Regions from separate parts of the Brevibacillus sp. IT-7CA2 genome, predicted to be linked through region 1. Evidence: predicted binding sites of a transcription regulator. Region 1 holds the regulator's gene; each other region holds the start of a gene.

Region 1 (3,189 bases):
AAGGTGTCGATATCCAGGGGGAATGGCTGAGCAGTTTAGTCATTGTTCGCCTCCCATTTGCTCCACCGAATCATCCGGTCTATCAAGGAAGGGCAGAGCTTTTGAAGGCAGAAGGAAAAAACGCTTTTATGTACTTGTCTCTTCCACAAGCTGTTCTGCAATTTAAACAAGGGGTGGGTCGATTAATTCGCCACCACTTGGATCGCGGGGTCGTGATCGTTCTAGACACGCGTGTGGTTGAGTCGAGATATGGACGCTCTTTCCTTCAATCTTTGCCGCCATTTCAGATCGAAAGCGGTCCATGGCCAACGCTGCGAGAGCGTATAAAGCCATTCCTTAGTATGCAATCCCTGTCAGATTCATAAAATGAAGCAATAGTCTCATAGGGATTAAGGTGATAAAATAAATGTTATGGAAAAAAGAGTGGCGTTGGTGGATTGTAGTTCTTAGTGCGATTTTCCTTTGCGCATGCTCGATTGATAGCCATTTGTATTTGCAAGAAGCAGCAGTGAAGATAGATGACCCGTTTGAAACAGAGACAGAACAGGAATTTTCGGGTCTCATTATCACCTACTTGGCACTTCCACATGGTGAGAGTACGCTTTTGAGAATGCCAGGCGGCAAAACGATGCTGATTGATACGGGTACGGCAGATGATTGGCCCGTTCTCTCGGCGCGCTTGGCAGAGCTCAAGATCACACGGCTCGACTATGTAGTGTTGACGAACGACCAGCCTGAGCATATGGGAGGCTACGCTTCATTGAGCCAGCAAGTGCTTGTAGATGCCGTTATTTTGCCCAGGCTGATCGCACCATCGATTCGCCATGTCGTGCTGCTTCGCTCCAACCAAAAACAGATGGAAGCAGAGCAAGGACAAGTACTCACTCTTGACCAAGAAATCTCGATGGACGTTGTGCTCCCGGATGAACCGTTATTTTTATCGCCCCAGAACAATTCTCTCGTTTTTCGATTGACGCACGGTCAATTGCGTTTTTTATTTATGAGCGCCGTGAATGAAAAAGCAGAAGAGCGACTGTTGGAACGGCAAAATGACAGACTGAAAGCGGAAGTGCTAAAGGTAGCCGGTCAGGGGAGCAATCAAGGCTCTTCGCAACCGTTTCTGACGCAAGTCGATCCTCAGGTCGCCATTATTCAGACAGGTCGATCGCGGGATCAAATGAAAGATGGTCAGACGGAAGTCATGGAGCGCCTGGGTGAGTCATGGGCCGAGACATACGTTACCAGCCACGACGGTTCCATTACCATTTTATCGAATGGAAAAGAATATCGGATTTTGAAGCAAAAGAATTAGGGGGGAAGACCGAACGTGGCAAAACACGAAAAGATTTCAGAAGCGGTCGTCCGTCGTTTGCCGATTTATCTGCGTTACCTCAGTTATTTGCAGCAAGTTGAGGTGACCACCGTTTCCTCCCAACAGATGGGCAAGAATCTTGATGTAAATCCTGCCCAAATCAGAAAAGATCTTGCAGCTTTTGGTGATTTTGGAAAAAAGGGAATCGGCTATGATGTCGATTATCTGGTGGAAAAAATACGTGAAATTCTGAAGCTAACGGATGAAATCCGTGTCGCTTTGGTCGGAGCTGGGCATTTGGGCCATGCCATTAGTAACTACAACGCTTATTTGAAAGATAACATGCGGATTGCGGCCATCTTTGACAGTAATCCAGAGAAGCAGGGCAAAAAAGTCGCAGGTATACCGATCCAGCCTTTAGCAGAGCTGGAAGAAACGATCGTAAACAAGCAAATCAAGCTAGCGATTATTACGGTACCGGCACCTGCAGCGCAATCCGTATGTGATCAGTTGACTCAAGCGGGTATCAGGGGGATCTTGAATTTTGCCCCTACGACGATTCGCGCAGGAAAAGATGTTCGCATCCACTATGCGGATGTGACGTCCAACCTGCAAAGCTTGGCCTACTATTTGACGTAAGAATGGAGTGTATACTATGAAAAAGACGATCCTCATTCACGCAACAGTCATTACCGTTAACGATACGAATGAAGTCATTTACGATGGTGCCGTAGCATTCGAAGGCAACAAGATTACGTATGTGGGCCCAACTCCTGAAGACCTGTCGGAAGCGGGATACGATGAAGTCATCGATCAAAAAGGTGATTACATATTGCCAGGCTTAATCAACACGCATGGACATGCTGGTATGTCTCTCCTACGCGGTTATGCAGATGATTTGCCGCTGCAACAATGGCTTGAAGACAAAATGTGGCCATTGGAGGCGCAATTCACGGGCGACACAGTAAAATGGGGTACCCAATTGTCGCTTATCGAGATGATTCGTACCGGAACCACCACGTTTGTGGATATGTATGATCATATGGACGTCGTGGCGAAGGAAGTCGATGCAGCTGGAATGCGTGCCCGCCTTTGCCGTGGTATGATCGGTCTGTGCTCCGAAGAAGAACGTCAAACAAAGCTGAAAGACGCGACTCTTTTTGCAAAAGAATGGCATAATCAGGCAGACGGGCGTATTACCGTCATGATGGCACCACATGCGCCGTACACCTGCTCACCAGAATTTATTACCCAAATTATCGAAAAAGCCGATGAGCTTTCCTTGCCGCTTCATATCCATATGTCTGAAACTGCTTGGGAAGTCGGTCAAAACGAGAAGGACTACGGGCTGCGTCCAGTTGCTCATTTGGAAAAGCTGGGAATGTTCAATCGCCCAACACTCGTCGCACACGCTGTTCACCTAACGGATGAAGAAATAGACATTTTGGCAAAATACAACGTGAGAGTTTCTCATAACGTAGTGAGCAACCTGAAGCTGGCAAGCGGTGTTGCTCCTGTTCCGAAAATGTTGGCAAAAGGTGTAAGCGTGTCACTGGGTACCGACAGCTCGGCAAGCAACAACAATTTGAATTTGTTTGAGGAATTGAAACTCGCTGCGATCCTGCACAAAGGTGTGAACAACGATCCAGTAGCCGTACCAGCAGAAGAAGCACTTCGCATGGCTACTCGTTATGGCGCAGAAGGGGTATTTCAAGAGGAAACGCTCGGAAGCATTGAAGTAGGCAAGCAAGCTGACTTGATCGTGCTGGATAGCCACCAAGCCCATTTCCACCCAGCGCACCAACCGATTTCACACGTGGTGTACGCAGCAAATGGACGCGATGTGAAAGATACGATTGTAGCGGGTAAATTCTTGA
Region 2 (3,189 bases), on a different contig from region 1:
ACGCAGAAAGTATGTCGACCGAATCATTTGCCCAAATTTATGGTGCTTATTATAAGCGCGTCTATAAATATATTTGCTATCGGATCAACAATCACTACGCAGCAGAAGAAATATGTAGCCATGTGTTTGAAATGGTGATTTCAAAATATAGCAGCTTTTCACCGGATAAATCAAACTTTGAAGTCTGGCTGTTTGCGATCGCCCGAAACGCAGTGGCAGATTACTTCCGCTCACAGAAAAAAAGAATCAGCTTTTCATTGGATTCGATTCTGAATCTGGTCTTGCCGAAGTCGTCACCGGAGGACATCGTGATCCGCGACGACAATCATCAAGCCTTATTTCAAGCACTGGCGAAGCTGAGTGACAAGGAACGCAATATCATCGCCATGAAATATGCGGCTGGTCTTAAAAACGCAGAAATCGCAGAACTTCTTGGTGTCAGTGGTTCAAATATTGGCGTCGTTCTCTACAGATGCTTGAAAAAGCTGCAAATGGAATTGCAAAAAGGGGGCTTCCGTTATGAAGAGTGAGCATAATCTAGACGATTTTCGTGAACTCACCGACTTGCTTACTGATCTGGAATTAGATGACGCCACTCCAAAAGTCAACATATACAATCGGCTGAAATTCAAATTGGAATCAGGAAACATACAACTACATGATAGTAAAAAGGACGGGATCTATATGAAAACCAATAAATGGAAAGTTGCCACAATTAGTGCTGTTGCTGTTGTTTGCCTTTTAGGGGCATTCTCGACTACATCGTTTGCCCAAGGAATGCTCCAGACGATCTTGGCACGCTTTCAGGTTGGGAACATGGAAATTACCCAATACGATAAAGAGCTACCTGCTACACAGTCCAATACCCAAGAAATCGAGATACCTATAGAACGCAAGGCCCCCCTACAGATGACAGTGGAAGAAGCACGCGCAGCTAGCAAAATGGACTTTCCCGCACCGACATGGTTGGCAGAGCATTATTCCTATGTGAACACGGTCGTTCAAGGCGAGCGTATGGTAGAGATTCAGTATAAAAAAGAGAAAGAGTTTATTTCCTTGTTGATTTCAAACGGTGGCGAAAACGGCATCAGCACGACAGAGGGTGTCAAGATCGAAACCATTGGCGGGAAAAAGGTACATTTCGCCAACGGAATCGTGATTTGGGAGCATGAAGGATTCACGTACGAGCTGTACCAGATGGCAGAGAAGAGCTTTGATGCTGCGACTATCGGCAACATCATCGATTCCTTGTCAACGAAATCCGCAAAAAAATAAGCAGTTGTTGCTTCACCACGTACCCAGGCACACCGACTTCGATTGTTTTTCGAGGTCGGTGATCGCCTGGGTATTTTCGTAATGATGGAATTGGTAGTGCTTTGGGAATGGATACGCCGCTTCCACAAGTGTCGTATCTCATCGAAAAAAATCAATAGGGGAAAGATGGGCCTGTAAAAGGGTCCATATTTTCTACGGCCATAATTGTTGATAATTTTTAATATGAATGAAATTTATTGCACATGTAATGAAATAAGTAATGAAGCATAAGTCTAGCTCAAATGATAGGATAATCCTAAACAGTCACAGAGTGTTAAAAATCATGTAACGAATCGGACACCCTCTAGGGTCAAAAGTCCTGCTACAATTATGCATGACCGGAAATATACAGGGTAAAACAAAACAAAGAACTCTCTCACGAGAAGATGAATGCGAAAAGGGGGTTACAAGAGAGAGAATCAATTGTGATTTTTTTCACATATATTTGTGATTTTTTTCACAAAGTCGCCATAAATGCTGGTTTCCCCACTGGTATAATTCCGGTACATAAAGGCCAAAACGCGAATAGAAAGGGATCTTGTACATGGATATAGTGGATTTGGGACGACTTCAATTTGCGATAACAACTATCTTTCACTTTGTTTTTGTGCCGATTTCCATCGGGCTGTCATTATTAGTAGCCATTATGGAAACGATGTATGTGGTAAAAAAGAATGACTTGTACAAAAAAATGGCCAAGTTTTGGGGAACCTTTTTGCTCATAAATTTTGCTGTCGGGATCGTGACAGGGATTATGCAGGAGTTCCAATTTGGGATGAACTGGTCTGATTTCTCACGATTCGTCGGCGACGTATTTGGGACACCACTAGCGATTGAGGCACTCTTAGCATTCTTCCTCGAATCGACTTTTATTGGACTATGGGTGTTTGGTTGGGATCGCTTGTCCAAAGGTGTGCATCTCGCATGTATTTGGCTCGTATCCATCGGAACGATTCTTTCGGCTCTTTGGATTTTGGCAGCCAACTCGTTCATGCAGCAGCCAGTCGGCTTCGCTATCAATAACGGACGTGCAGAGATGGTCGATTTCTTCGCGCTCCTTAGCAATGGACAATTACTATATGAATTCCCGCATACCGTATTTGCGGCATTTGCGACAGGTGCCTTCTTGGTAGCAGGTATCAGTGCTTGGAAGCTGTTGAAAAAACAAGACGTTACATTCTTTGTGCAATCTTTCAAAATTGCGATCGTGGTAGCATTGATTTCCTCACTTGCTATTGCTCAATTCGGTCATGGTCAGGCACAGTATTTGGTTGCTACCCAACCGATGAAAATGGCAGCGAGTGAAGGTCTCTGGGAAACAAGCTCAGACCCAGCTCCTTGGACGGTTTTTGCAACGATTGATCCGGAAAAACAAGAAAACGGTTTTGAAATAAAGATTCCTTATCTGCTTAGCGTCCTGACGTACAATTCCCTTTCAGGTTCTGTACCGGGCATGTTGGAATTGCAGGCAGAGTATGAGAAAACCTACGGTCCAGGAAACTACATTCCACCGGTTCGTACGACCTTCTGGAGCTTCCGAATCATGGTAGCGGGCGGTAGTGCAATGATTTTGCTGGCTTTGTACGGGGCATATCTGACCATCCGCAAAAAGCTGGAACAGCCAAACAAGCGGTTCATGCAGTTGATGGTTGCGGGTATCTCACTACCATTCATCGCAAACTCAGCTGGGTGGATCATGACGGAGGTAGGTCGTCAGCCGTGGACGGTATTCGGGCTACTGCGTGTTGAAGATTCGGTTTCGCCAAGCATTAGCACAGGAGAGGTATGGTTCTCTCTCATCGCCTTCACGACGATTTATCTCATCCTGCTTTGCCTCTTGGCATATCTGTTTGCTCGTGTGGCCAAAAAAGGACC
Region 3 (3,189 bases), on a different contig from region 1:
GACATGCGGGGTAAAAAGATGGCACAATCCCCAAACGTGATTGAAGATCCGAGCGGAAACGGATAAACAAGCACAAAAAACCCGGGACCTCATGATCCCGGGTTTTCCTGATTCGATTAGTATGCCAAAGAGGACAGACCGTTAATATGAGTCAAGTAGCGAACGTTACTCGCTTCTTTCATCAAGGTTGCTGGCAAGCCTTTCAGCTTCAATTGGCTTGCACCGATTGTTCCGATCGCGTCTTTACGGCCCAGGCTACCCAATGTACCGGAAAATACCGGTTTGAAGGTATCCATTTTGGTGCCGTTGAAGTGTGCGAAGAGATTGTGTCCCACTACTTCACCCATTTGCCATGCCAGTTGCGCAGTTGGAGGGAATGGACGACCTTCTGGCCCCATTACGACCGCACTGTCACCTGCGAGGAATACATCAGGGTGAGAAGTGGATTGCAGGAATTCTGTAACAGTTGCGCGCCCGCGGTTAACTTCCACGCCGCACTCAGCTACTACGCGATTTCCTTGTACACCACCTGTCCATACCATTGTTTTGGTTTCAATGGTAGCGCCATCTTTTAAGCAAACTGTGGTTTCTTTCATTTCCGTTACAGGTACGCCTGTCAGGAACTGAACGCCGCGTTTTTCCAAGCTCGTTTTCGCACGCTCAACCAGGTCAGGAGCAAAACCAGCCAAAATGGAAGGACCTGCTTCTACGCAGTAGATGGATACGTCTGCAAAGTCTACGCCGTGTTTGTGGCACAGATTTGGCAACATATCAGCGAATTCCCCAACCAGCTCGATACCTGTCAGACCGCCACCACCTACTACGAAGGTAACATCTGCTTTATTTTTGCTCGTCTTGTATTCAATCACCCGCTCTTCGAGGTGTGCACGCAGACGATTTGCTTCTTCTACAGACTTCAGTGTGAAGCTGTACTCTTGCAGACCTGGGATTCCGAAGAATGCGGTTTCACTACCCAGCGCAATTACCAAAGCATCGTATTTGATGGACTCGCCGCTCGCCAATGTTACGCGTTGGGAATCGAGACCAATATTTTCTACCGCGTCTACTACAAGGTTAATCTCTTTGCCACGCAGCAATCTTTCCAGAGGGAGCGCCACGTTTTGTTCAGACAGGTTTCCTACTGCCAAGCGGTGCAGTTCCGTAATAATTTGGTGAGTAGGAAAACGGTTTACCACCGTGATCGACGCTTCTTCAGCCGTCATGTATTTACGAGCAGTCAATGCGCTGAGCAAACCACCATAACCGCCGCCTAGAATCAGAATATGCTTCGCCATGCCCAATCCTCCGTCCATGTCTTACAATCAATAATAAAAAATACTAGCGTTTTTGTTGTTGACGTTCTGCTGATACTTCCAGGAATGCTTGTGCGAAACGCAATGTTTTTTGTACTTGCGGATCCTTGAGCATTTTGAGAATACCGAACAAACCGATAGTAGACTCTTCTACATGAACACGGTCATTGGCTTCAATGGCTGCTTGCGCAATACCTTTCGCTTTGTCAGAGATCGGTTTTACGAACTCTTCCATTCCGCCTTTGATGTCGTCGATCAACACATGATCATTTGCTACTGTTTGTACCAAATCATATGTTTTGGTCAAAAGAGTTGTCAGTTCTGCCAATTTAGGCAGGTTCGCCACCAATACGTTCAGTGACTCTTGAATTTCTGGTTTCATCAACTGATCGAGTACATCTTGTTGCTGTGCTGGTGCCAGAGTTGCAGTGCTTGCTACTTCAGCAGCAGCTTGAGCTTGTTGCGTAGTTGTTTGAGACATAAAAAAAACGTCCTCCTTTGCTTTGGAATAGAGGCCTTTCATTCTCGATGCCTGTTCATACGAGTAACGGCCGCTATTCTCCCTGAAAATCCGGTAAAAAATTGTTTGTAACATTTTTCACAAAGTAAAGCAGACAACGGATTCGAATAATCAAAAGTGAATGATTTCACGTGTATTTATTCAGGAAAGCGTACACAACAAATCATGACGTGAACAGGCTCGATTTAGAACTCTATGTACTCTACTATATACCTTCTTCACAGGAACATCAAAGGAAAAAAACCGCTTCCTTAGGAAGAAGCGGTAGGTGAGAGCTTTTTATAGTAATCCTTGATGAGTTCATGGTGCTTTTCATTGATATCCGTAAAGATTAATTCAATCATCGATTGCTTGTCTTGGAACGTTTTTTCCACGATTTTCGCCATCATGACGATCTCCTGCGCTTGCTTTGGTATTTTGAAAGACAAGTGGAGAAAATCGCCCTTCGACACATAACCGTCTGTACCCAATACAAGACGAGTAGGAGAGAATTTCAGCAACACTGCCTCGCCTTTTTCTTCGATCGGTCTCGCTCCCATCACCTTGTAAGGGACAGAAATACCGAGATCTGGGGAGATGGGATCCTGCTTGCGCTTTTGTGTAATTTCTACCCCTACACTAATCGGAATCATCCCTAAAAGCTTGATCGGCCAAAGCGTTTGCTCCGAAACTACTTCCAAATCGATTGTATTCACTGCCGCATCCGTCTCCCAACGAATGCGTACAGTTGATCCGAGAAGCTCTGCTTTCGTTTCAGGCTTCATCTCATAGGAAACTACGAGATAACTGCCCTTTGCATGTTCAACCAAAACTTGGACAGGTGTCGTCACCTGCTTGGAGATGATTAGCGGTAGCGTCGCACCGCGTTGGAGTCGTTTATCCCCCATAAATGGGTTCAGTGATGGGATATCAATCATGGTTTTTGTCACTCCACAAAGTCAAACTCTAATTTGCCGATCCGAACGGTATCCCCGTCTTTTGCTCCTTGCTTACGCAGGGCCTCATCTACACCCATGCTGCGCATTTGTCTTGCAAAACGTTGGGCTGCATCATAACTGGTGAGGTTGGTCATGCGTACGAGCTTCTCGATTTTTTCGCCGCTAACAACAAATACTTCGTTATCACGCGTAATCTCGAATTCGTCTGGTTCTTTTTCTGCACGGAAGACGACACGCTCTTCCACTTCCACAACTTCTTCGACAGTAGGCTTGTCCGGAATGGTCGCCAACATATCCCCGATTACATACATCAATTCCTGTACGCCTTTGCGGGTTGCAGCAGAGATCTCGTACACCTTCACATCTGGAGCCTTTTCCTTGAAAATACGCAGGTTTTCCACTGCTTCTGGCAGTTCCA
Region 4 (3,189 bases), on a different contig from region 1:
CAAGACTTTTTTTCATAAGTGGTTCAAGCTTCTTTATCCATGTCTTTGCTCCGCGAGCTCGCTGAACATGCCAGCATAGTACTCGACGTCTCCTGCATCGTCTTTAATCGCGCTGATCGTTAGCCATTGGAGATATTGCTCCCCATTCTTCCGGCGATTCCAGATCTCTCCTTGCCAATAGCCATTCTTCTTGATCGAATCCCACATCTTTTGATAGAAGTCGGCACTCTGCCTCCCTGATTTTAAAATATTGGGGGACTTGCCAATCACCTCATTCATCTCATACCCAGTCACTTTCGTAAAAGCATGGTTCGCACTTTTAATGACTCCTCGTGTATCGGTAATCAGTATCGCCTCTCCCGTCTTTTCCATAATGGTGGCGGCGAGCTGCAGCTTCTCTTGATAAAACATCCACATCACCAAGACCAAGCTTGCCAGTGCAAACTGAGATAACGCCATGAAACCGATCGCGTAATGCCCCGTCAGATTAAACAGCAGCGTTAAGATCAACGGTGGAAAAAATCCTCCTAATCCCCCCATGGCAGATACGATCCCATTCACAATCCCCGCTTGTCGCGAGAAATACATCGGCACTAATTTGAACACGGCACCGTTACCGATACCTGCGCATATCGCTACCAACAAACATCCTACCGTATACATTAAAATTGATGGCGAGAAAGATAAGACAATTCCAGACAAGGCGAGCCCGGCAAACACAATCATCAATGCCTTGAAGGGGTTCCACCTATCACCTAGCCAGCCTCCCAATGGTCTTGCAAGTGTCGCCAAAAGAATGAATCCTGCTGTTCTCATACCTGCATCTACTTTATCCAGTTGGAAATGGCTCACTAAAAAATTCGGGAGATACACGGTGAAAGCGACGAAGCAACCAAACGTAATAAAGTAGAACAAACTGATTAACCATAGCTTTTCGTTTTTGTAGACACTCTTGATCTGCTGACCAAGAGGAGTCACTACCTTAGGTTCATTTTTATCCCCCATTAAGAAGGTAAGCACAGCGAATCCTGCAAGTAGTAGCATAAACATCTGTACGGTATTGGCCCATCCTAACGATTTAGCCAGAACAGGCGCTGCAAAAGTGGTTATCGCTGTACCAATATTCCCCATACCGTAGATTCCGTTTATAGAACCATGCTTCTCTTTCGGATAGTATTTAGGAAGAGACGTGACACCAACGGAAAACACCGCTCCGCCTATCCCTAAAAATAACCCGCCGATTAGCAAATCTGTATAAGTGGTCGCCTGGCTAATATAAAAAACAGGAGCCAGCAGCAAGAGAAAGCTTATGCTAAATAAAATTCTTGCCCCAAATCGGTTACTCCAATATCCTACTGGGATTCTCAACAACGATCCAAGCAAGACTGGAATCGCTGTCACCCACGCCACTTCGCTTGCACTCATGGGTACGGTTTCTTTGATAAAAGGCATGAGCGATGACAGAATGACCCATACCATGAAACCGACCGTAAGACTCAATGTCTGTAACGGCAACTGCCATTTTCGTACCATAACAACACCCCTCACTTGGGAATCTTCTACATCCACTATGATAAGAGGCAAAGTTTGGTTTCGTTGTGATTTTAATCACAGCTCCTTCCGAGCAATCCGCTTATAATCAAGGCGAAATCTTGAATCGAAGGAGTGGATTATACATGTTTTGTTATCAATGTGAACAGACTCCATCAGGTGGTTGTAAGGTCATAGGCGTTTGCGGAAAGAATGAAGATCTTGCGAGTATTCAGGATACAATTATTTTTGCTTTAAAAGGAATTGCGGCTTATGCCACACATGCTCGACAACTGGGCTATATCGATTCTGAAGTGGATGGGATTACACAGGAAGCTCTCTATTTTACATTGACGAATGTGAATTTTAACTTAGACGAACATTTGCAAATGGCCATGAAAGTAGGAAAGGCCGCGATAAAAGTCATGGAACTTTTGGATCGGGCTCATACGGATCATTTCGGAGTCCCGCAGCCAATCACAGTCTCGCAAAATAAAATCGAAGGAAAATGCATCGTTATTACGGGACACAATCTGTTTGCTCTCGAAGAGCTGTTAAAACAGACAGAAGGCAAAGGAATCAATGTGTATACGCATTCCGAAATGCTGCCTGCACATGGCTATCCCGCGCTGAAGAAATATCCTCATTTGAAAGGAAATATCGGGAAAGCATGGTACGATCAGCGTCAATTGTTTGAGAAATTTCCCGGCGCCATACTCGCTACAACAAACTGTGTAATGCCTATTCGTGGCAGCTACGCCGATCGTTTCTTTTCGTATGATATAACCGGTTTGGAGAACGTGACGAAAATTGTAGATAACGATTTTGCGCCGCTCATTGAAAAAGCATTGTCTCTTCCTGAGGTTTCCATCGAATCGGAACTGACATTGACGACCGGCTACCATCACAAAACGGTCCTCGGCATCGCCCCTGAAATTATTCAGGCAGTCAAGGAAGGACAGATCAAACGCTTCTTCGTCATCGCTGGTTGTGACGCTCCTGGCAAGGGAGGCGAGTATTACCGTGAATTGGCTACGTCCTTACCGCCAGAAACAGTCATTCTTACTACCTCCTGCGGAAAATTCCGTTTTAACGATGTAGATTTCGGCATCGTGCCAGGTACCAACATCCCAAGATATATTGATTTGGGACAGTGCAATAACTCGGTTTCTACCATTACGATTGCGGCTGCATTAGCCGATGCCTTCGAATGTGAAGTGAACGAGCTGCCGGTAAGTATCGTTCTTTCCTGGTTTGAACAAAAAGCGGTTGCCATCCTGCTCGGTCTGTTTAGTCTGGGGATACAAGATATACGGATTGGTCCAAAATTGCCTGAGTTCATTCAGCCCGGTGTTCTGCAAGTATTACAAGACTTGTTCCATATTCAGTTGATTGGTGATGCTCAAGAAGATATGAAGCAAATGCTCGGAATCACTCAATAGGCATCACCTGTAACCGCACATCACAAAAGGAGGCACCTTCTTCTAACTGGAAGGTGCCTCCTTCTTATGGAATTAAAAAAAGCCCTATCCATCAGTAGATAAGACCCTCCTATTTCCTTACAGCGGCAAATGCGTAACGGCCGTCCATGTTCCCACTTCTCCTGCCCGTACAGATGGGGGCTTCATTCGAACCGTTCCTCGTAATACATAATGTCGC

What was found. Region 1 encodes Rex, which represses fermentation and respiration genes when NADH is low (regulators of the CRP and FNR family bind a similar motif). Its sites were predicted from a motif close to TTGTGAAATATTTCACAA; they were not measured.
Region 2: a site for Rex is predicted at 1,760-1,777, ahead of ACM6JA_RS03185 (cytochrome ubiquinol oxidase subunit I). Genes of this name have one in related genera too.
Region 3: a site for Rex is predicted at 1,900-1,917, ahead of ACM6JA_RS26175 (DUF1641 domain-containing protein). Genes of this name have one in related genera too.
Region 4: a site for Rex is predicted at 1,597-1,614, ahead of hcp (hydroxylamine reductase). Genes of this name have one in related genera too.

What each region holds. Positions count from the first base shown of each region.
Region 1 covers NZ_CATKQT010000022.1:328,640-331,828, forward strand. Annotated here, with positions in the region: gene dinG (ATP-dependent DNA helicase DinG) at 1-365, shown strand, start outside; gene ACM6JA_RS14625 (ComEC/Rec2 family competence protein) at 407-1,312, shown strand; gene ACM6JA_RS14630 (redox-sensing transcriptional repressor Rex) at 1,328-1,951, shown strand; gene ACM6JA_RS14635 (amidohydrolase) at 1,968-3,189, shown strand, end outside.
Region 2 covers NZ_CATKQT010000005.1:19,767-22,955, reverse strand. Annotated here, with positions in the region: gene ACM6JA_RS03195 (sigma-70 family RNA polymerase sigma factor) at 1-530, shown strand, start outside; gene ACM6JA_RS03190 (hypothetical protein) at 520-1,275, shown strand; gene ACM6JA_RS03185 (cytochrome ubiquinol oxidase subunit I) at 1,859-3,189, shown strand, end outside.
Region 3 covers NZ_CATKQT010000052.1:101,367-104,555, forward strand. Annotated here, with positions in the region: gene ACM6JA_RS26165 (hypothetical protein) at 1-66, shown strand, start outside; gene ACM6JA_RS26170 (NAD(P)/FAD-dependent oxidoreductase) at 117-1,295, opposite strand; gene ACM6JA_RS26175 (DUF1641 domain-containing protein) at 1,339-1,794, opposite strand; gene ACM6JA_RS26180 (PilZ domain-containing protein) at 2,085-2,750, opposite strand; gene obgE (GTPase ObgE) at 2,759-3,189, opposite strand, start outside.
Region 4 covers NZ_CATKQT010000044.1:599,165-602,353, reverse strand. Annotated here, with positions in the region: gene ACM6JA_RS22610 (MFS transporter) at 34-1,533, opposite strand; gene hcp (hydroxylamine reductase) at 1,677-2,972, shown strand; gene ACM6JA_RS22600 (hypothetical protein) at 3,090-3,189, opposite strand, start outside.